Regions from separate parts of the Bradyrhizobium sp. USDA 376 genome, predicted to be linked through region 1. Evidence: riboswitches for the same ligand, from Rfam matches in the RefSeq annotation. Region 1 holds a riboswitch; each other region holds the start of a gene.
What was found. Region 1 has a riboswitch for cobalamin ahead of ACVJ19_RS31270 (TonB-dependent receptor). Riboswitches for the same ligand answer to the same signal wherever they lie in the genome.

Region 1 (5,181 bases):
GGCGCAGAGCCGGGACCCGGGGCAGCATGGCACAGCGCGGTTGGATGGGCCCCGGCTCTGCAGCGCACCGGGGCACGAGAGCGGAGTGTGGCGCACGCTCTCTCCAAGGCGGGCGATGACAGTGAGTGTGTGTCGCAGACACGCCTTCGCAGCCTCGCGGCCGATTTCGCCCGAGCTTTGCTTCGTCTCTCCACCCTCAAAGCCAAGAGGGCGCAGGGAAGGCCGGGTGCCGGCGGCACCCGCGGTCCGCTGCGCGAAAAGCACACGCAGAGAAACCGCACAGCAGCATACAGGTGAAGCCCAACACACGGCCTTCCCTGCGCGATGGTTGGACGGCTTATGCCGTGCTCTCCTGGGAGCCGAGTTCGTTCTGGCCTCCCTCACCCCGCGAATTGACGATGCCGTCTACCCGGTTGGGCTCGCGCGCATCTTCGCGAAAGGCTTGACCGTAGCAACGACGGCCAGGACCACACGGTTTTGCCGTACGCGCGTTCGTTGGCGCCACAGGGTTCGATGACGTTGTGCACGTTGCCATCGAAATGCTGGCGCGACGAACTCACAGCGCCGCTCGTCCGCACGCGGTTACGAGCTCACAGGGACTACCCGCCCTGCCCGCTACCTGTTCGTGCCGACGCTGCCGCGTCCACCGCAAACCCGGCTCGCATATCGTGACGACAACATGATCGCCCCTCCCGATGAGCCGGGATGGGCGACACATACGACAAATCCGAATTTCGGTAAAGTGGAATATTTCTGCAGCGGCGGGTTGACAAGCTCGCGGGGTGTTTTGCCCGTCGGGTCAACGAGAGTCCCGTAGCCCGGATGCGTGCCCGCTCAGGCCGACATCGCCTTGCGGCGGAACGGATCGACCAGGCGGACGACCTCGCAGGCGGCAACGAGGCCGGCGAGCCAGAGGGCGCTGGTCAGCCCGATCCGCGTGACGATGGCCGTGGTGAAGGCACCCTCTCCGCCAAGCAACGGTGTCGCGGAAAACAGCGCCAGCTCATAGGCCGCATAGGCGGCGACGAGCGTTATCGCCAGCATCAGCGGCACGCGCCCCTGCGGCAGCGCACGGAGCACGGCGGACGAGACCGCGGTCGCAACCAGCGCAGCGGCACCGATCACAAAACCCCAGGCGAGAGTGCTGCCATCGACCGGATAGTGCAGCAGACCGAAGCCGATGCCCTGGTTCACCAGCCAAGCACTGGAGACGACGAGCAGCGCCGGTCGCATCGGCAGCATCGCCGCCGCCACGACGGCGAACGCGGCAAACGGTGTTGCGCAGGCCAGCGCGAAGCTTGCCAGCGCGCATGCTCCCGACAGCAGCGCAAAGCAGAACATCGGCGCGAGGCGCGGCGTGACCGGATAAAGCCGGAAACGGTCGCCTTGAGACGGCAGGATGTCGAGAGCCATTGGTAATCTCCTTCGTTTCGAATTCTAGTACATTCGGGAGCATGTGACAGCCCCACCGGGGATCAGAACGTGGCACCGGCCTTGAGCAGATAGGTGCGGCCGGGCAGCGGGTACGCGCTAAAGCGGCCGCCGGTGAAGGTGCTGGCGATCGCATAGTCGTAGTAGAGCGCGTTCAGCACATTGTTGACGCTGAGGGACCAGAAATAGCGCTCATATTGACCGCTGAGCTTGAGGTCGATCGTGGCGTTGGCAGGGATCGGCTTCTGGGTTCCCGCCTGGTCGTTGTCCATGCGCCGCTCGCTCCAGAAGCGTGCGGTGGCGTCGAGCACCACGTAGTTCTGCCAGATGTTCCATGTGAGACCCGCACTCGCGGTGTAGCGCGACACCAGCGGCACGTCGTTGCCGGCCCAGACGCCTCCGCGGAAGACGGCCCGCGTATAGGCCATGCCGGAGCGCAGCAGCAGCTCGTCGTTGACGCGATAGGACAGACTGGTTTCCGAGCCGTAGCGGCGGGTCGGATCGAGATTGGTGTTGTAGAACAGAATCGGGCTGAAATGGATCTCGTTGGCGAGGTCCATCAGATAGAGGCTGCTCTGCAACTGCAGCCCGCCCCCTTTGATGCGCAGCCCGCCCTCGATGTCTTGCGAGGTCTGGGTCTTGAGCTGGAAGGTTTGCGGGATCGGAGCGAAGGTGAAGGGATCGAACGACGGGCCCGACGACACGCGCTCGTCCACGTCAGGCGTGCGGAATGCGCGCGCCGCACGGCCGAACAGCGAGACCATGTCGTTGAGGCGATGCTCCGCGCCGAGATGCAGCGCGTATTGGGTCTCATCGCTCCGCAGCGGGAGCGCGCCGATATCGGTGTTGAAGGGTGCCGCCGGGTCGAAATTGTCGCGTGCGGAGAGACTGACATTCTGCATCCGCGCGCCGTAGGAGATGTCGGTCGTGGGCAGCACACTCAATGTGTGCTGAAAATAGCCCGCAACCGTCTGCTGTCTCAGCGCGTAATTGTGCCAGGGCGCGAGCCCCTGCCCGGCGCCGCGGTTCTGCTGAAAGTTCGCATCGTAATAATCGATGCCGGTCAAGAGCTGCGACGGCATCCCCAGCAGCAGGCTCTTCACGCTGAGGCGCGGCGTGATCGACCATGTCGTCAGACCGGCATCGACATAGGTTGACGTGAAGAGTGCAGGAACCGGCGTTGGGCTGGAGAAGAACGCGCTCTGCTGCTTCTTGTCGCGTACGCCGCCATCGACGATGAGATCGACGCCGTTGACCAAAGTCTTGGTGAAGCCCGCTGTCGCGCTAAACCCCTGCTGGTTGGCGTAGTTGAAGGGCGTGCTGGTCCCCTTCCGATTGGTTGCGAGCTCGTCGACGCCGATCGAGGGATCGACGGTGCGGCCACCCGGCAGTCGCAGCTCCTGATTGTCGCCTGTCACGGTCAGGAACGCGGAGAGGCCAGGTGTCGTATAGTTCAGATTGCCGACGCCGTTCTCCTGGGAATAGCGATTGTTGTCGCGGTAGCCGTCGGTCTTGACGGTGTTGCCGTAAAACGAGGTCGACCATGGACCGGAATTGAGCGAGGTCGAGATGTTGCCAAGCTTCGTATTGAACAAGCCAAAGCCGGCCTCGATGCGCGCGGTCACGGGCGGTCCGCCGATGCCGTTCTTGGTGACGATGTTGATCACGCCACCGACTGCGTTGTCGCCGTAAAGCACCGCGCCCGAATTGCCGCGCGTGATTTCGATGCGCTCGACGGAATTGAGCGGGATGGTGGAGAGGTCCACCTGCGCCATGTCGATGTCGTTCAGCCGCCGGCCGTTGACCAGCACCAGCGTGTTGGCGGTCGCAAAAGCGCCGAAGCCGCGCAGGTCGACGCTGGTCCTGGCGCCGATCGGGCCGCCATAGAGCGTCGTGATCTGGGCGCCCGCTACTTGCGTTGCGATGATCTCGGCAAGGGTCTGCGACGGCGAATGCGCGATGTCCGTGGCCGTGATGACGGTCGTAGCGGCCCCGACGATACCCCCGTTGCTGGCGGCAGCCGCATTGCCGGAGCCGGATGAGCCGGCGCCGCTCGACGGCGCACGCCTCCTCACCACGTCGCCATCGCCCGTCGCCCTGGCGCGGGTGCGGTTCTGATCGTCGGAGTTGGTCACCTCGACCGGCGGCAGCTGCTCGTTGGCAGCCTGCTGCGCCCGGGCGACGGAGAGATCGAGCGAATGGAGGTAAATGGATGCGACAAGGCCGGCGCTGAGGCGCCTGGCGGCAGAGACAATGCGGGACACAGTTGTAACCTCGGTATGACGTCAGTGGCACGTCACAGCGAACGAGGTTTCACGCGGAGCGATGGATTGCTCGTGTGAAGCTAATGTCTGTACTCCCCGACCGACATCTTCGCGTGTGACCACGGCTGACGGCAGGTCTCCTGGCTCGCGGGTCGTTACCTCTACGTCGCCTTCCCAGGACCGAGATTCCCAGTGGCATATGACGAAAGATTCACCGCTTACAGTTGCGGGGGCAGCCGTGGTTTTGGGAAAATCCCGCACCACGTTCCCTTTTGATCTCCATGAGGAGAACCGTCACCGATCAATCTACGGGGCGTTCGCAGGTTGAGTCAATCGACCGGTCGAACGATGAGCCCGAACGTCAGGCGAACACGATCACACCGGCTCCCGCTCCGCCTGCGTCCTGATCATCGCCCGCTCGCCGGCGTCGACGAGCTGGCCGATGCCGGTGCGGCCTGCCAGCGCACAGCGGATGATGTTTTCAGCGACCGATCTGCGGAAGTCGTGGTCCTCGCCGTCGGGGCGATTGCGGCAGACCCGGTCCAGTGCCAGCTTCATGTTGATGCGGGTGCGGGTGTCGAAATGCTCGCTGATCATTCGCACAGCCTCGATCGCGTTGATGTCGGAGGCGGAAACGCTTCGGTGACCGGCCGGGTTCCAAAACGCAAGCGAGCGATGTGTCGGCCGTCTAGGTCCGGCCTCTCGGACGCTGCGCCTGAGCCCAGGCCGCAGCCACGTCGCGCGGCGGAACGTCGACGCGCCGGATTGGCGTCAACTCGCCGGAGGCAGAAACGATCGCGGTCTCCTCGCGGCGACAGCGCGGGCACACGAAGCGAACCTCATGCGGGGACGCCGACCAGCTCGAACGTTTCACATTGGCGGCCATCGGCCAGGCCTCGCATTGCGAGCAAGACACCAGAAACCGCCCGGGATCGAGCATACCCATTCCATCGGACTCCGCGTCCTGCCCGCTCCTTCAATGATTAACCCATGTGAATCGTTCCGGTGCCCAAGCACCGCCCGCCTCATGCCGTGCGGCGCCAACGGACTCGCTGTTCCCGATCCGCCGGCATCCGGCTGAAAGGCTCAGTGCGCGCCCTTGAGGGTGCAGGAGGTGGTGCAGGTGACCGTGGTGCCGTGGTCGCACGCCTTGCAGGCGGCCACGCACTGGTTCATGTCGCGCGCATTGTACGAGCTGTAGTTCCGCATCGGGCAGGTCGAGGTCGACCCGGTGATGTCCTGTTCCTGGTTGCAGGCTGCCATTGCGAGCGCGAGAACAAGGACTGCAAGAAGGCGCATGGGATTGCCCTGTAGAGAGTGGCAAAGCGACGTCAGCGAGGCACGTTGCACCGCAACGGACCCCTGCATTCCCACCGCGAGCAACCGTGGAAGCCCCGCGCTCGCATCCCTGGAGGATGCGCGCCAAAGATTAAAAACGGATTGCAGCCGGCGTCAGGCCGCAGTTTTCGTCGCGATCACCTGCCGC
Region 2 (5,181 bases), 1.7 Mb from region 1:
GCTGTCGCTGACCCGGATCGACCGGCTCGCGACCGGCTGGCGGGTGGTCTCCGTCAATCAGCGGATCAGCTAGGCCGATCCGGCACGTTGGCCTGCGCAAAAGTCGCCATGCCATTGTGGAGCGCGCAGGCCGACCGCACCAGCGGCAACGCGATGGCGGCGCCCGATCCTTCGCCGAGCCTGAGATCGAGGCTGATCAGCGGTTGCACGTTCAGCGCGCGAAGCACGAGGCGATGTCCCTGCTCCGCCGATTGATGCGAGGGCAGCAGGAACGGCTGGCACGACGGATTGAGCCGCACCGCCGCCAGCGCCGCGACCGACACGATGAAGCCGTCGATCAACACAGGGATGCGGCGCTGCGCAGCCGCAATGATGGCGCCCGCGATCGCCGCGATCTCGAGACCGCCGACGGCACACAGGATCTTTTCGGGCGGCGCGCCCGCAACGCCATGGCGCGCAATCGCGGCATCGATCACGCGCGCCTTGTGCGCGCGACCGGCGGCGTCGACACCGGTGCCGCTGCCTGCGATCTCCTCGGCACTGATGCCGAGCAGGCTCGCCGCAATCGCCGCGGAGGTCGTGGTGTTGCCAATGCCCATCTCGCCGAAGATCAGAAGGTCAGGCCGGCTAGCCTCGGCGCGCGCAACCGCGCGCTGGCCGGCTTCGAAGGCGAAGGCCAGCTCCGCAGGCGTGAGCGCAGCTTCGACGCTGAAATCGCGCGTGCCGTGACGCGGCTTGTCGGTGATGATATCAGGCATCGCCGCCGCCAGCGTGCCGGCGTCAACGACTTCCAGGTTTGAACCCAGCTCGCGCGCCAGCACCGAGATCGCGGCGCCGCCCGAGGCAAAATTCGCCATCATCGCGATGGTGACGGCCTGCGGATAGGCCGACACGCCCTGCGCGACGATGCCGTGATCACCGGCGAAGATGATGATGGGCACGCGCGCGGCACGCGGCTGTTCGCTCGCTTGCAGGCCGGCGAGCTCGATCGCGAGCTGCTCGAGCCGGCCGAGCGCGCCGGTCGGCTTTGTGAGCTGTGCCTGACGCGCGATCGCCGCATCGCGATGGACCGCGGAGATCTCGGGGCATTTCCGGGTGACCCAGTCGGGGAGCATGCTGCCTCGCTTACGGCCTGCGCTTGAGGATGTAGCTGTCCATGATCCAGCCGTGCCGCTCGCGCGCCTCCTGCCGCGCAGCGACGATGCGCGGGCCCGCGTCGGTGAGCGCGCCGGATATGACGATCTGATCGGGCATGCCGAGATAGGCGCCCCACCAGATATGCAGGCCGGCCGGATCGAGCGACTGGAATGCGGTGCCGCCGTCGAGCATCACGACCACCGTATCGACGCCCTGCGGCCAGCCGGCTTCGCGCAAGCGACGGCCTGTCGTGACCAGAAAGGGCTCGCCGATATCGTTGAGCGGCAGCGCATGCGCCGCGCACAGCGCCTGGATCGATGTGATGCCGGGCACGACCTCGATGTCAGGCAAGGGATCGAGCCGGCGCGCAATACGCAGCGAGGAGTCATAGAGCGAAGGATCGCCCCAGATCAGCAGCGCGACCTTGCCGTCACCGCCGAGATGGCCTGCAATGGTCTGCGACCACGCGGCGGCCACGGCATCGTGCCAATCATCCACACCCTTGCGGTAGTCCGCCTCGGCTGCATCACGCACAGGAAGGTCGAACTCAACGATGCGCGTCGCTTTGTTGGTGAGCACGTCTGTGCAGATCGTCCGCCTGAGATCCGCGAGATCGGACTTGGCGCTTCCCTTGCGCGGGATCAGGACGAGATCGGCCGCGTTGATGGCGCGGATCGCGGCGCGCGTGAGCTGCGCGGGATCACCGCAACCGATGCCTATCAGGGAGAGCGTGAGCATCGGGCGTACGGGGCGGCCATGACAGCCGCCCCTTGTCTCTTAAGCCGCGTTGTGCAGGCGCGGGGTGACGAGGCCGGGCGCGGTAACACCGCGCAACGACTTCGCCAGCGCCAGCACGGCGAGATCGGCCAGCGGCTCGATCACGATGACCAGCGCGTAGGAGGCCGCAAACGTCGCGATGTTGGCGAGGTTGCTCATGGCAAAGCCGGAGCCATAAAGCGCCCAGAACGCCACCCAGGCGATCACGCCGGCCTGATAGGTCGTCGAGAGCGCCAGCGCCTGGCGATAGCTGAGATCGACATAGGCGGTGTTGCGCGAAATGATCCGCGCCGCGATCGCCTGGATACCGAACAGCGGCACCAGCAGCGTCGTGACGTTCATGCCATATTGCGGGATGTCAGCGGGCTCGAAGAACGCGCCCTGGAGCAGGAGGCCAAATGCAAGGCCGAGGGCTGCAGGCGCCGCGCCGAACAGCAGGAACAAGGTCGAGCCGAGGATGAAGTGCACCTCGGACACGCCGACCGGGAAGTGCGGCAGGATCTCGAAGAAGGTGAAGACGAGCGCGGTGGTCGCGAGGGTGCGCACGGCGAGCGAGCCGATACCCTGCTCGCGCACGGTCTCGGCCGCGAGCTTCAAGGCAACGCCACCTGCGGCGATGCCGGTTGCGTAACTCAACACGAGCTTGGCGCCCATCACGACGCCGGGTTCGATATGCATGGCTCAGTTCCTTCCTGCCGTCACACCCGACGGCCTTGGCCTCAAAACATGCACGGCCGGTCTCCTGGCTCGCGGTTCACTGGGGTTCTCCGGCCTTCCCGGACCTTGCGGCCCAGTGGCTGATCGGAGCCCCTCACCGCTTACAGTCGCGGGGGCGGCTGGGGTTTTGGGCGCCGCAACTGGGTCCGCCCATCCCCATTCCCGATTATGCTCCGGCGCTTTGCGCCGCGTCGAGCACCATGCCCCTCTTGTGTGCCCCTTTCGCATTGCGGGCGTCAAGGGGCGAACGGCGGCAGTGGCCATCATGACGGATATTCCCCGGCCAGCGCGCCGAACAGGATCACGGCGGCCGTCGAAGCTGCTCCGCCCCGTGCAAGCTGCTCGGCAAGCTCGGCAATCGTGGTGCGGACCAGCCGTTCGTCGGGCCGCCCGAGGGATTCGGCGAACAGCGCCGGGGTGGTTGGAGCGAGGCCGTGGGCGATCAATTTTGCGGCAAGCGCCGGAAAGGTGCGCCGGCCCATATAGACAACGGTAGTCGCTTCAGGATCGGCCAGCGCCGCCCAGTTCAGGTTGGGCGGCAGCTCGCCGGTGACATCGGCCCCGGTGACGAACTGGACTCGGCGTGAGGTGTGCCGTCGGGTCAGCGGAATGCCGGCTTGGGCCGCGGCGACGCAGGCCGAGGTGACGCCGGGAACGATCTCGTAGCCGATGCCGGCTTCGCGCAACGTCTCGATCTCCTCCTCGAGCCGGCCGAATATGCCGGCGTCGCCGGACTTCAAGCGAACGACGCGCACGCCGGTTGCGGCGTAGTCGACCAGCAGACGATTGACATGGTGCTGCTTGGTCGAAGGACGCCCTGCCCGCTTTCCCACCGCGACGAGATTGGCGCCGGGCCGGGCGAGATCAAGGATCGCGCCGGAGGCGAGGTCGTCATAGAGCACGACATCGGCCTCGCGCAGCAGCGCGGCGCCCTTCACGGTGAGGAGCTCGGGATCGCCGGGGCCGGCGGAGATGAAGGAGACGAAACCGCTCACCGGTCCTCCGCGATCAGATGGAAGAATGTGCCGGTGGCACGGCCGCGCTGCGAGCCGGTCTCGGCAATGACCGCGCCCGTTGCATCATGCACGACCGCCAGCGGCGTATCGGGTTGGGCAAGGATGGTCGAATAGTGGAACTCATGACCGCGCAGGCGTGCGCCCGCCTGATGCCCCGGCATCGGCACCGCGAGGGTGGCAAGACGATAGCCCAGATGCATGCGGCGCTTGGCAAAGCTCGTCTCCAGGCCAAGCAGGCCCGTCATCTCATGGCGGATGCCGTCGGCGTCGGTCAGGCCTGCGCCCAGCACCATATAGCCTCCGCACTCGCCGTGCACCGGACGCATCTCGGCGAAGGCGCGCAAGCCGCTGCGAAAGCGCGCATTGGCCGCGATCTTTCCCGCGTGAAGCTCGGGATACCCGCCCGGCAGCCAGCAGACGTCGGCGCTCGAGTCGGGCACTTCATCTGCGAGCGGCGAGAATGTGGAGATCTCCGCGCCCGCCGTACGCCACGCTTCCAGCATATGCGGATAGACGAAGGAGAATGCGGCATCGCGGGCCAGCGCAATGCGCTGCCCTGGCGGCGTCACATTCAGCCCGTTCGCCGAAGGTTGCGGCGACCAGCTGGCAGCGAAGCGCAGCACCGTATCGAGATCGACGTGCTCGGCGACGAAGCGCGCGGCCTCGTCGATCAGCTTTCCGATTTCGGCCTGCTCCTCCGCCTGCACAAGGCCGAGATGTCGCTTCGGCAAACTGATCTCGGCGTGGCGCGGCAGCGCGCCGAACACGGCAATGCCGGCATCGTTGAGCGCACGCCGCACGAGGTCTTCGTGGCGCGGGCTGGCGATGCGATTGAGCACGACGCCGGCAAGGCGCACGCCGGGGCGATAGTCGCGCAGGCCAGCGGCGATCGCCGCCGCCGTTTGCGCCTGCCCCGATGGATCGATCACCAGCACCACCGGCCAGCCCAGCATCTCCGCGATGTCGGCAGAGGCACCGGTGCCGGAAACACCGCGCGCTGCGACGCCATCGAACAGGCCCATCGAGCCTTCGGCGAGGACAATGTCGGCATCCGTGCCGCGGCTGACGAGATGCAAGATCGTCGCGCGGTCCATCGCCCAGCTATCGACGTTGACGGAGGCGCGTCCCGTGGCCGCCGCGTGGAACGCAGGATCGATGTAGTCAGGTCCGCTCTTGAAGCACTGCACCTCGAGGCCACGATTGCGCCAGGCGCGCGCAAGCGCCAGCGTCAGCGTGGTCTTGCCGACGCCGGACGCCGGCGCGGAGATGACGAGCCCTGCCGGCATCAGGAGACCTCCGGAAAGCGCGGCGACACTCCAACGGGCCGATAGCGGCGGTCGTAGTCGGCGGCATAGAGGCGGCTCTCGTCGAAATCCGCAGCGCCAAGGGTCTTACCGACCAGGATCAGCGCGGTGCGCTCCATCTCGGTACCAACGGCGGCATCCAGCGTCGCCAGCTTCGCGCGCACGATGCGCTGATCTGGCCAGCTCGCACGCCAGACGATCGCGACCGGGCAATCCGCGCCGTAATGTGG
Region 3 (5,181 bases), 1.7 Mb from region 1:
GTCGCGCCTTGCCGAGGCTCTAGCGCGCTAGCGCGAGCAGGCCTTCGACGTCGAGATGCTTTTCGATGTGGTCGGCGAGCGCATCGAGCGCGCTCTCGACCCTGGCGTGATAGGGCTCGTTTCCCGCGGGAATGTCGAGCTTCGCCAGATACGCCTTGCGAAAATCGTCCGACGTGAAGAGGCCGTGCAGGTAGCTGCCCTGCACGCGGCCGTCGCGTGAGATCGCGCCTTCCGGCTCGCCGTTCAAGCTGGCGAACGGACGGGCGCGATCGGGCCCGTCGGTGCGGCCGATGTGGATTTCGTAGGCTTCGATCGGCTGACCGGTCGCGGCGTGTACGGCCGCGACGCGCGTCAGCGTCTTCTGCGGGCTCATCACCGTCTCGACATCGAGAAGCCCGAGACCTGGCGTGTCGCCCGCCGGGCCTTCGAGGCCTTCAGGATCGGCGACGCTGCGCCCGAGCATCTGATACCCGCCGCAGAGGCCGAGCACATGGCCGCCCCGGCGATGATGCGCCAGGAGATCGATGTCCCAGCCCTGCGCGCGCAGGAAGGCGAGATCGCCACGGGTGGATTTTGAGCCGGGGATGATGACGAGACGGACATCACCCGGGATCGCTTCGCCCGGACGAACCATCACGAGATCGACGCCGGGCTCGAGCTTGAGTGGATCGAGATCGTCGAAATTGGCGATCCGCGACAGTGCCAGGCACGCGATCTTGCATTGGCCCGGCTTGCGCGCATCGCTCAGGCCCAGCGCGTCCTCGGCTGGCAGCTCGCCGGCGCGGGCAAACCAGGGCAGGACGCCGAAGCCGCGCCAGACCGTCTTCGCTTCGATCAGCCTATAACCGTCGTCGAACAGCGTGGGATCGCCGCGGAACTTGTTGATGACAAAACCCTGGATCATCTTGGCATCGTCGGGATCGATGACCGCTTTGATACCAACGAGCTGCGCAATGACACCGCCGCGGTCGATGTCGCCGACCAGCACGACCGGAACGTCGGCCTTGCGGGCAAAGCCCATATTGGCGATGTCGGCCTTGCGCAGGTTCACCTCGGCCGGGCTGCCGGCGCCTTCCACCAGTACGAGATCGGCGCGCGCCTTCAGACGCTCAAAACTCTTGAGCACCGCGCCCATCAGCGAGGGCTTCATCGCCGCATACTCGCGCGCACGCGCGGTGGCAATGCGCTTTCCATGCACGACGACCTGTGCGCCGACATCGGTCTCGGGCTTCAGCAGCACCGGATTCATGTCGGTGTGCGGCTCGACGCCGGCGGCGAGCGCCTGCAGCGCCTGGGCGCGGCCGATCTCGCCGCCATCGACGGTGACGGCCGCGTTGTTCGACATGTTCTGCGGCTTGAACGGGAGCACACGCAGGCCGCGCCGCGTGAACGCGCGCGCAAGGCCGGCGACGATGAGCGATTTGCCCACGTCCGAGCCGGCTCCCTGGATCATCAATGCGCGTGCCATCGAAATCAGAACTCGACGCCGGCCTGTGCCTTGATGCCGGAGCGGAACGGGTGCTTCACCAGCGTCATCTCGGTGACGAGGTCGGCAATCTCGATCAGCTCGTCCTTGGCGTTGCGCCCGGTGAGCACGACATGCGTCATCGGCGGCTTCTGTGTGGTCAGGAACTCGACGACCTCGGCGATGTCGAGATAGTCGTAGCGCAGCGCGATGTTGATCTCGTCGAGCACGACCATGCGCAGGCTGGAATCTTGGATCAGCTCCTTCGCCTTCTCCCAGCCGGCGCGCGCGGCGGCGATGTCGCGGGCGCGGTCCTGAGTCTCCCAGGTGAAGCCTTCGCCCATGGCGTGGAACTGGCAGAGGTCGCCGAAATGGCCGGTGAGCAGGCGCCGCTCGCCGGTTTCCCAGGCGCCCTTGATGAACTGCACGACCGCGCAGGGGAAGCCGTGGGCGACACAGCGGACGATCATGCCGAAGGCGGAGGAGGACTTGCCCTTGCCCGCGCCGGTATGGACGATGATGAGGCCCTTTTCGCCGCTCTTGGTCGCCATGATCTTGTCGCGGGCGGCCTTCTTCTTCGCCATTTTCTGGGCGTGCCGGGCGTCGGTTTCCTCGGCCGTTTGGGTATCCGGTTCAGGCGTCATCTGACGGGTCCTTCGGCTTGACAAGAGGCGGCCGGGGGCAAATGGTGGCCCGGCGTTGGTTCCTGTCCTATGACAGGCGAAGAGGGAATGCGATAGGGTCCGAATCGGCAAGATTTGGGTCCAAAATGCAGCCGCCCCCGCGACCGTGACCGGAGAGATGCCCGAAGCCACTGATTCCCACGGGAATCGGGAAGGCGGGGATCGAAGGGCAAAACCCTGCTCCGCAAGCCGGGAGACCTGCCAGCGCGGACGAGTTTTGGACCGGCGGACGGGGTGTTCCGCGACGGGGAAGCGGGCCTTCAGGAGAATGGTCCGTGTGCCTCATCGCCTCCCGATGTTTATCCTGGAAGAGGCGATGACCGTCACACTTCACGTCTGCATCACCTGCCGCGCCGGCCAGACGCTTGGCGAGGGCGAGACCACGCCCGGCAAGCGCCTGCATGGTGCGATTCTCGAGGCCGGCGTGCCCGAGGGTGTCAATGTGGTTCCCGTCGAATGCCTGTCGGCATGCAGCCAGGGCTGCTCGGTCGCGCTCAGCGCGCCCGGCCGCTGGTCCTACGTCTATGGCCGCCTGTCGGATGCGAATGCGCAGGACGTCGTCGCCGGCGCCGCGGCCTATGCGGCGGCACCCGATGGCCTCGTGCCCTGGCGCAGCCGCCCCGAAATCTTCCGCAAGCAATCGCTTGCCCGCATTCCCCCCATCGCCGTCGTGCCGGAGGCCGCTGAATGAACTCGCTCGCAAAAGTCCCCGTCACGGTGGTTACGGGGTTTCTCGGTTCCGGCAAGACCACGCTGATCCAGCATCTGCTCAGCAATGCCAACGGCAAGAAGCTCGCCGTGCTCGTCAACGAGTTCGGCAGCGAGGGTGTCGATGGTGAGATCCTGAAGTCCTGCGCCGACGCCAATTGCCCGGAGGAGAACATCGTCGAGCTCGCCAATGGCTGCATCTGCTGCACCGTCGCCGACGATTTCATTCCGACCATGGAGCAGCTTTTGGCGCGGCCGGTGCGGCCTGATCACATCCTGATCGAGACTTCGGGCCTGGCGCTGCCGAAGCCGCTGCTGAAGGCGTTCGACTGGCCGGAGATCCGCTCGCGCATCACGGTCGACGGCGTCATCGCACTCGCCGATGCCGAGGCTGTGGCCGCCGGCCGTTTCGCGCCGGACCCGGCTGCGGTCGAAGCGCAGCGTGCGGCGGACGAGAATCTCGATCACGAGACGCCGCTGTCGGAAGTGTTCGAGGACCAGATCGCCTGTGCGGATATCGTGCTGCTGACCAAGGCCGATCTCGCCGGCAGCGCAGGGATTGAAGCCGCCAAGGCGGCGATCACCGCCGAGATGCCGCGGCGCGTGCCGATGCTGCCCGTCACCGACGGCGCAATCGATGCGCGCGTGATCCTCGGTCTCGGCGCTGCCGCGGAGAATGATCTCGCCGCGCGCCCCTCGCATCATGATGGCGAGGAGGAGCACGAGCATGACGATTTCGCTTCCGTCGTGATCGATCTTCCGGAAGTTGCCGATATCGATGCGCTGGTCGCTTCCGTGCAGCGTCTGGCGCGCGAGCAGAACGTGCTGCGCGCCAAGGGCTACATCGCGGTCGCGGGCAAGCCGATGCGCTTGTTGCTGCAGGCCGTCGGCGAACGCGTGCGCCACCAGTTCGACAAGCCCTGGGGCGCGGGTCTCAGGCAGTCAAAGCTCGTCGTGATCGGCGAGCATGGTGACATCGACGAGGCCGCGATCAGGTCAGGACTTGGTATCTGATGCACGTCGTCTTCCGCGAGAGCCACGGTCTGGAGGAGACCGCGACGCCAAGAGACATCGGCCAGGACCCGGCTGATCTCGTGGTGCTCTCGTACTCGGATTCGGACCTTGCCGCGTTCGCGGCCGGCTGGCGGCGAGGCCGTGACAGCCTGCCGTCGCTGCGGCTCGCCAATCTCGCGGAGCTGCGTCATCCGCTGTCGGTCGACACCTATATCGAGCGCACGCTGTCGCAGGCGAGGGGCATCCTGGTGCGCCTGATCGGCGGCGAGTCCTATTGGCCGTACGGGCTCGCGGCTCTCCAACAACTCGCGAAGGATCGCGGCATTGTGCTGGCCGTGCTGCCGGCCGATGGCCGCGACGACACCCGGCTCGATGCATATTCGACATTGCCGGTCTCGACGCTGCGGCGGCTGAAGGTGCTCTGCGACACCGGCGGCCCGGTCGCGGCGCAAGCCGCGATCGCGCAGCTTGCGCTGGCCTCGGGGCTTTATGCAGGCCCGGTCGCCGGCGAGATGACCGTTCCCGAGATGGGCTTTTACGATCCCGCGCGCGGCGTCATTGCTGCGCCGACGTCGGACGAGGGAAAGCCGCGCGCGCTGGTGACCTTCTATCGCTCCTATCTCACCGCGGCCGACACCGGCCCCGTCGATGCACTCATCGCGGCGTTGCGTGACAACGGTTTTGACGCGTATGGCGTGTTCGTCACTTCGTTGAAGGCTGCAGGCGTTGCCGATTGGCTGCGCGCATATCTCGCGCAAAATCCGCCGGCTGCGATCGTCAATGCGACGGCGTTTTCCGCGGTTGGCGACGACGGCACCACGCCGTTCGATGCCGCGACGTGTCCTGTGTTTCAGGTCGCGCTCTCCACCGCGCGGCGTGAGGACTGGATGGAATCGCTGCGCGGCCTCTCGCCCGGCGACCTCGCGATGCATGTGGTGTTGCCCGAGGTCGATGGTCGTTTGTTCACCGGCGTGGTGAGCTTCAAGTCGGCCGCTGAGCGCGATCCCGATCTGCAGTTTTCGCACCTGGCTCATCGCGCGGATGATGAGCGCGTCAAGGCCGTCGCCGCGCGCGTCGCGGCCTGGCGGCACCTCGCGGAGAAGCCTGCCGGCGAGAAGCGCGCGGCGATCGTGCTCTCGAACTATCCGGGCCGTCCGCACCAGATCGCGCATGCGGTTGGTCTCGATGCGCTTGCTTCGGTCGAAGCCCTGGTAGCCGATCTCGCGGAGGCCGGCTTCGATGTCGCGCCGGTCCATGCGCTCGGCGAGACGCTGCTCGCGCAGCACCTGACCTGGAGCGTTGCCGATTATC
Region 4 (5,181 bases), 2.5 Mb from region 1:
GAGCCTCCGATCCCGGACGCGCACAACTTTTTGACAAGCATCAATGCTGCAGCGGCTGCCTCTGATAGAAGTGGTCTTCTAGTAAGGTCAGACGCACGGCGGACCGAAATGCTTGACGCCCATGATGCTTTCTTGCCCGGGTACCCGCTGCCGTTCCTAGGACTGCTACCAGACGCAGCCGCAGCCGCGCGGCGGCCAATGACCGGCCACATGATAAATTGCGCCGACTTGCGACGGCATCTACTTTATCGGCCTGCGGGACGGCCCTGCTATGGGCTCAGAGCGATGCCGCCCATCTAACGGTGTTAAGAAAATGCGCGCGTGAGGGAGGCCCCCCACACACAACCAACACGATGACGCCGGAGGATAAGGAGATGTGTCTCACCAACAAGGGACGTGATATGACAGACGGCCGGACCATTTACCCTGCTCCGGGCCGGATTACTGGAGCTGGAGTCCAGTCTAACTTGTGCAGCACAGCTACAAATATCAACGGCCGAGGCCTTGAGCTGATCCAAATCAATTCGACCAAAGCTCAGATGTCGTTTCGTGGCGCAGATCTAAATATTTCAGTTCGCGAGCGGATCATGTTTCGTCACAACAGCGCATGGCCGATAGCCCTCCGCCGCGGCTGACGCGATCGAGAACGCGGGCCATCCGAACGTTATCGGCTTGGGCCCGTCCGCGCAGAACCCAAGCGATGTGCGCGGTGTTAACAAGGTTATCTGAATTTGTCACCCCGCAGCTATGAACACCGCCCAGCATCTAATGATCTGACATGGGAGCAGCTTGGAAAGGCGCCGCCCTTCGATCAGGATCTGGAGATTGCCGTGATCGAGGGTAATTCAATTCACCGGGTGGTCTTTCCTTGCCGCCGGATCTTCGGCGGATGGATCAACGCGAATACCGGAGAGCAAATCGCTGTGCGGCCGACGCATTGGCGTATCTGGCCCGGATAGCCGTTATTCCAAATGGATTGGCGTGAGTTGGGGTACGGAGTGCCTTTGACGTCCTCTCTTCGGAAACTATCTAGCGTGGATTGATTGAGGGAGCCTGACGGCATCTCCGAGCGGACCGAATCCGCGCCGGTGCCTTGCGGTGTCCGTCAAGCATTAGTTTTCTCATTGCTGTCGCGGCCGTTGCCAACGTGCCCATGAGCGACAAATCACAGCCTAGACGGCCGCGTACCATGGCATGATTGAGCTGCGGCACTTCTGCTTGAATGGGTCGCAGATTTTCGGCGAATGTCGTCGCCTTGATCGAGCAGCCGGCAATTCTCCCGCGGCCGACGAAACTAGCGTAACGCGTCACCATCTTTTCTCCGAGACCGTACCTTCCCCGGTCCACGAAGTGGACCGGGCATTTTGTCAGCGGCAAGGATAGCCTCGATAATGTGGAAAGCGTAAATCACCATAACCCAATTAGCTTTGTCGAGAACAGACCGGAGCTCGGGATCAACGGATTTGCGGATCGGATGCAGCGCGCAGTTCGCGCGCGGCAGCGACCATGTTGGCGAGCGCAGGCCGAACCTCCTCCCATTTGCGCGTTTTTAGGCCGCAGTCCGGATTGACCCAGAGCTGAGAATCCTGCAAGCGCGTCCGAGCTAGCACGATCAGCTCCTTCATTTCGTCCGTCTCGGGAACGCGCGGAGAGTGAATGTCGTACACGCCCGGTCCGATTTGATTTGGATATTCGTACCTCCTGAACGCATCCAGCAGCTCCATTTTCGATCGCGACGTCTCGATTGAAATGACATCCGCATCCATTGCAGCGATCGCACCGATGATGTCGTTAAACTCTGAGTAGCACATATGTGTATGGATTTGCGTTTGATCGGTAACGCCCGATGAGCAGATGCGGAAGCAATCTCCGGCCCAATCGAGATATGCCTTCCAGTCCGACCGGCGCAATGGCAATCCTTCGCGAAGTGCAGCTTCGTCGATCTGTATCATCGCCGCACCGGCATTCTCGAGATCGCGGACTTCATCGCGCATCGCGAGCGCAAGCTGACGGCAGACCTCGCTTCTAGGAATATCATCGCGAACAAACGACCAGTTCAGGATCGTCACCGGTCCGGTCAACATCGCCTTCATCGGCTTACTAGTTAGTGATTGCGCGTAGCGCCACCATTCCACGGTGATCGGCTTCGGCCGCACTACATCGCCAAACAGGATCGGGGGCCTAACGCAGCGCGAACCATAGGACTGAACCCATCCATTCCTTGTAAATGCGAAGCCGGCGAGTTGCTCGCTGAAGTACTGCACCATGTCATTACGCTCGAATTCGCCATGAACGAGGACGTCAAGACCGATGTCCTCCTGCCAACGTACGGCGCGGGCTATCTCCTCTTTGAGGAACCTGTCGTATTGCTCCTCGCTCATCGCACCTCGCGCATGCGCCGCGCGAGCATTTCGCACCGCTGTGGTCTGCGGAAACGATCCTATCGTCGTGGTGGGAAAAGCCGGTAGTCCAAAGCGTTCCCTTTGGATCTCGGAACGACGGGCAAACGGGGTGGCGCGCTGGCGCATCGTCTGATCGATCGCCCTCATTCGGACAGCGACGTTGGCATTATGGATCTTCGGCGAGGTCCGGCGGGCAGTCGCAGCGCATTCCGACTCGGCAAGAGCTAGCCCAACATTCTGGTCGCCTGCGAGTACCCGCGCCAGGATCGCAAGCTCACGCATCTTCTGAACCGAGAAAGCAAGCCAGCTCTTGACGTCGGACGCGAGCCCGGTCTCGAGTTCAACATCGACCGGCACGTGAAGCAGCGAGCAGGATGGAGCGAGCTGTACACGGTGCCTGCCAAGCTTCGCAATCGAGGGCTTCAGCCGCTGACGGAGCGACGGCAAGTTCGACCGCCACACATTCCGGCCGTCGATGACACCGAGCGACATGACGAGATCACTTCGGCCGTCAGCAACGATCTGATCCAATAGTTCTGGCGCTCGAACCAAATCGACGTGCAGACCGGAAATTGGCAGGCTCAAGGCAGTATCCAGATTGTCGCCTAGGGCGCCGAAATAGCTCGCAAGCATGATCTTGATAGCGGGTCCCTCCTTTGCGAACCGGTTATAGGCGTGCAGCAACGAATTTCGCGCCGCCTCATCCAGATCAAGGACCAGGCAGGGCTCGTCAAACTGAACCCAACTTGCCCCTCGTTTGGCTAATTCATGCAGAAGGTCGATATAGACGGGTATCAGATCATCGAGGAGAGAGAGGGGCTGGAACGCACTATCGGTACTCTTGCCGAGCTTTAAAAATGTGACCGGCCCGATCAGGACAGGGCGGGTCTGAAAGCCAAGAGCCCTCGCTTCCTCATACTCTTCGACGGGTTTGCGAGAGCACAGTCTGAACGCCTGTCCCCGGTAAAACTCAGGAACCATGTAGTGGTAGTTGGTATCGAACCACTTGGTCATTTCCTGCGCGGGCACGCCAGATCCCCGCGGGCTCTGGGCGCAACTCGCATCCTGCTCGCCGCATTGCGATCCGCGGGCCATGGCGAAGTACGTTTGGAGCGAAACGGATTCTCCGTTCGCGGCGTAGATCTCCGGGATTGCGCCAACCATGACGCTTGTATCGAGCACCTGATCATACAGCGAGAAGTCGTTTGACGGAATGATCGTGACGCCGAGCGATTTTTGACGAGCCCAGTTCGCTGCGCGTAGGCCGAATGCGTCTTCGTGCAACTGCTGTTCACTAATCTTTCCAGCCCAGTAGCTTTCTAGAGCGAGCTTGAGCTCACGCCTTGGGCCGATGCGTGGCGTTCCGAGCGTAGCAACTGGAAGAGAGAGAGGAGACATAGCGTTAACCCCTGTTGGGGACAAAGGCCATGGCGGACGCAGGCAGGAGAAGTCGCGCGTGCGACGGCTGCTTGGCGCACCACCGAGACACCCCGCCCGTGGACCAATATATTGTCGGGGCCGGTCTCCTGGCTTGCTGGTCATCGCTGCTGTCCGGCCTTCCCGAAGCCGTGCAGGCTTCAGCGACATCGTCGGACAGCGGCTCGCCGCTCACAGTTGCGGGGGCAGAGCCGGCATTTGCACCGGCTTCCCTCTTAGCTCCGGATCAATGGGAACCGGAGAACCTCGACGACTTGGATTATCGGCAGGAGAACTCTTCCGTCAACCTCTCAGATTATGTGCAAGCTAATCTGCGACATCCGCTAGCCGAATGACCGTGCATCTCTGTGACTTCACCATCTAGAAACATTCTCTCATCAGAGATGTCATAATCAGACATATCCTTCTCAGATGCCGGATAAGCATCGGAGCTGCCTTGAGGCGGAGCCGCACGCTAAATTGATGAAAGGGACAGAAGCAGCCTGCCGGCGGGAGTACCGACGTTATATCAGAGCGCTTTCAATGCGGCTTTGCGATTTCCAGAGGTTCGCCCAGCACCTCAGCTAGCCAGCTCTTCGCTCAACTAAAGGATCTGCGGCGAATAGGCCAAGGCACGTGGCGAAATTTAGCAACTGGCGAGGGGTTGATTTGCGTGCCACCCAGACTTCAGAGCTGGGATCAAGCCGGCTTGGTGCTTGGCAATCACGCAGCTCGAACGCGGGCGGCACGATAGCGAACCACACAGCTCAATGGCGGCAAACCCACTTCCGTCCACAGGCATCCGGCATCGAGGCGTTCAACTCTTCTGCTAAATATCCGGTGCGGGACATGGATGCACAAGCTGCGGCGGATACGCCAAACAGAAACATCGAAAACATGCAAAGGTCGGAAAGTCGACAAGAGTGACACAAACTCCGTGAAATTTTCCGCCTATTGCCTGGCACGAAGAATGCAGACCCTCGGAATGCCCAGTCTCCTCCTCTGGGCAGGTCCAGCTCAGCCAATTGACGCAGTCGCTGCCGGGGAAGTTAGCTGCGCATGACATAGAGGGGAGCGCCTGCTCGCGCGGGACAGCTAGCGGGTGCATCCCCGTAAACTTCTTGCGATGGCATAGCAGGTTCGAGGTTGCCTGCTTCACAAGATATTTGGATGAAACGCGATAGGCCGAGGGTTATGAAGAGAATGCCTGGAAGACCCGCGCTATGGCTTAGCGTGGTCGGATTTTTAATCTGCCTCGCCTGGCCGGCTGCCATGAGCAATAATATTCGGGCCAGCGACAGTCCCCTTGTCGAACGACTGAAGTCAACTTGGCGAGCGCAAGATGGTGAGACGATAGAACAAA

Region 2: another riboswitch for cobalamin. It lies ahead of ACVJ19_RS23590 (energy-coupling factor ABC transporter permease); the one in region 1 lies ahead of ACVJ19_RS31270 (TonB-dependent receptor).
Region 3: another riboswitch for cobalamin. It lies ahead of ACVJ19_RS23525 (DUF1636 family protein); the one in region 1 lies ahead of ACVJ19_RS31270 (TonB-dependent receptor).
Region 4: another riboswitch for cobalamin. It lies ahead of metE (5-methyltetrahydropteroyltriglutamate--homocysteine S-methyltransferase); the one in region 1 lies ahead of ACVJ19_RS31270 (TonB-dependent receptor).

The regions. Positions count from the first base shown of each region.
Region 1 covers NZ_JBSSGN010000001.1:6,719,266-6,724,446, forward strand. The annotation lists gene ACVJ19_RS31265 (hypothetical protein) at 835-1,413, opposite strand; gene ACVJ19_RS31270 (TonB-dependent receptor) at 1,476-3,695, opposite strand; cobalamin riboswitch at 3,809-4,006, opposite strand; gene ACVJ19_RS31275 (hypothetical protein) at 4,071-4,292, opposite strand; gene ACVJ19_RS31280 (hypothetical protein) at 4,782-4,994, opposite strand; gene ACVJ19_RS31285 (hypothetical protein) at 5,148-5,181, opposite strand, start outside.
Region 2 covers NZ_JBSSGN010000001.1:5,053,845-5,059,025, reverse strand. The annotation lists gene ACVJ19_RS23605 (histidine phosphatase family protein) at 1-73, shown strand, start outside; gene cobT (nicotinate-nucleotide--dimethylbenzimidazole phosphoribosyltransferase) at 66-1,115, opposite strand; gene cobF (precorrin-6A synthase (deacetylating)) at 1,126-1,875, opposite strand; gene ACVJ19_RS23590 (energy-coupling factor ABC transporter permease) at 1,915-2,592, opposite strand; cobalamin riboswitch at 2,630-2,849, opposite strand; gene cobA (uroporphyrinogen-III C-methyltransferase) at 2,895-3,626, opposite strand; gene ACVJ19_RS23580 (cobyrinate a,c-diamide synthase) at 3,623-4,933, opposite strand; gene cobM (precorrin-4 C(11)-methyltransferase) at 4,933-5,181, opposite strand, start outside.
Region 3 covers NZ_JBSSGN010000001.1:5,040,664-5,045,844, forward strand. The annotation lists gene cobD (threonine-phosphate decarboxylase CobD) at 1-31, shown strand, start outside; gene ACVJ19_RS23515 (cobyric acid synthase) at 20-1,468, opposite strand; gene cobO (cob(I)yrinic acid a,c-diamide adenosyltransferase) at 1,474-2,109, opposite strand; cobalamin riboswitch at 2,149-2,368, shown strand; gene ACVJ19_RS23525 (DUF1636 family protein) at 2,465-2,839, shown strand; gene cobW (cobalamin biosynthesis protein CobW) at 2,836-3,870, shown strand; gene cobN (cobaltochelatase subunit CobN) at 3,870-5,181, shown strand, end outside.
Region 4 covers NZ_JBSSGN010000001.1:9,188,461-9,193,641, forward strand. The annotation lists gene metE (5-methyltetrahydropteroyltriglutamate--homocysteine S-methyltransferase) at 1,455-3,800, opposite strand; cobalamin riboswitch at 3,902-4,103, opposite strand; gene ACVJ19_RS43190 (hypothetical protein) at 4,455-4,745, shown strand; gene ACVJ19_RS43195 (hypothetical protein) at 5,091-5,181, shown strand, end outside.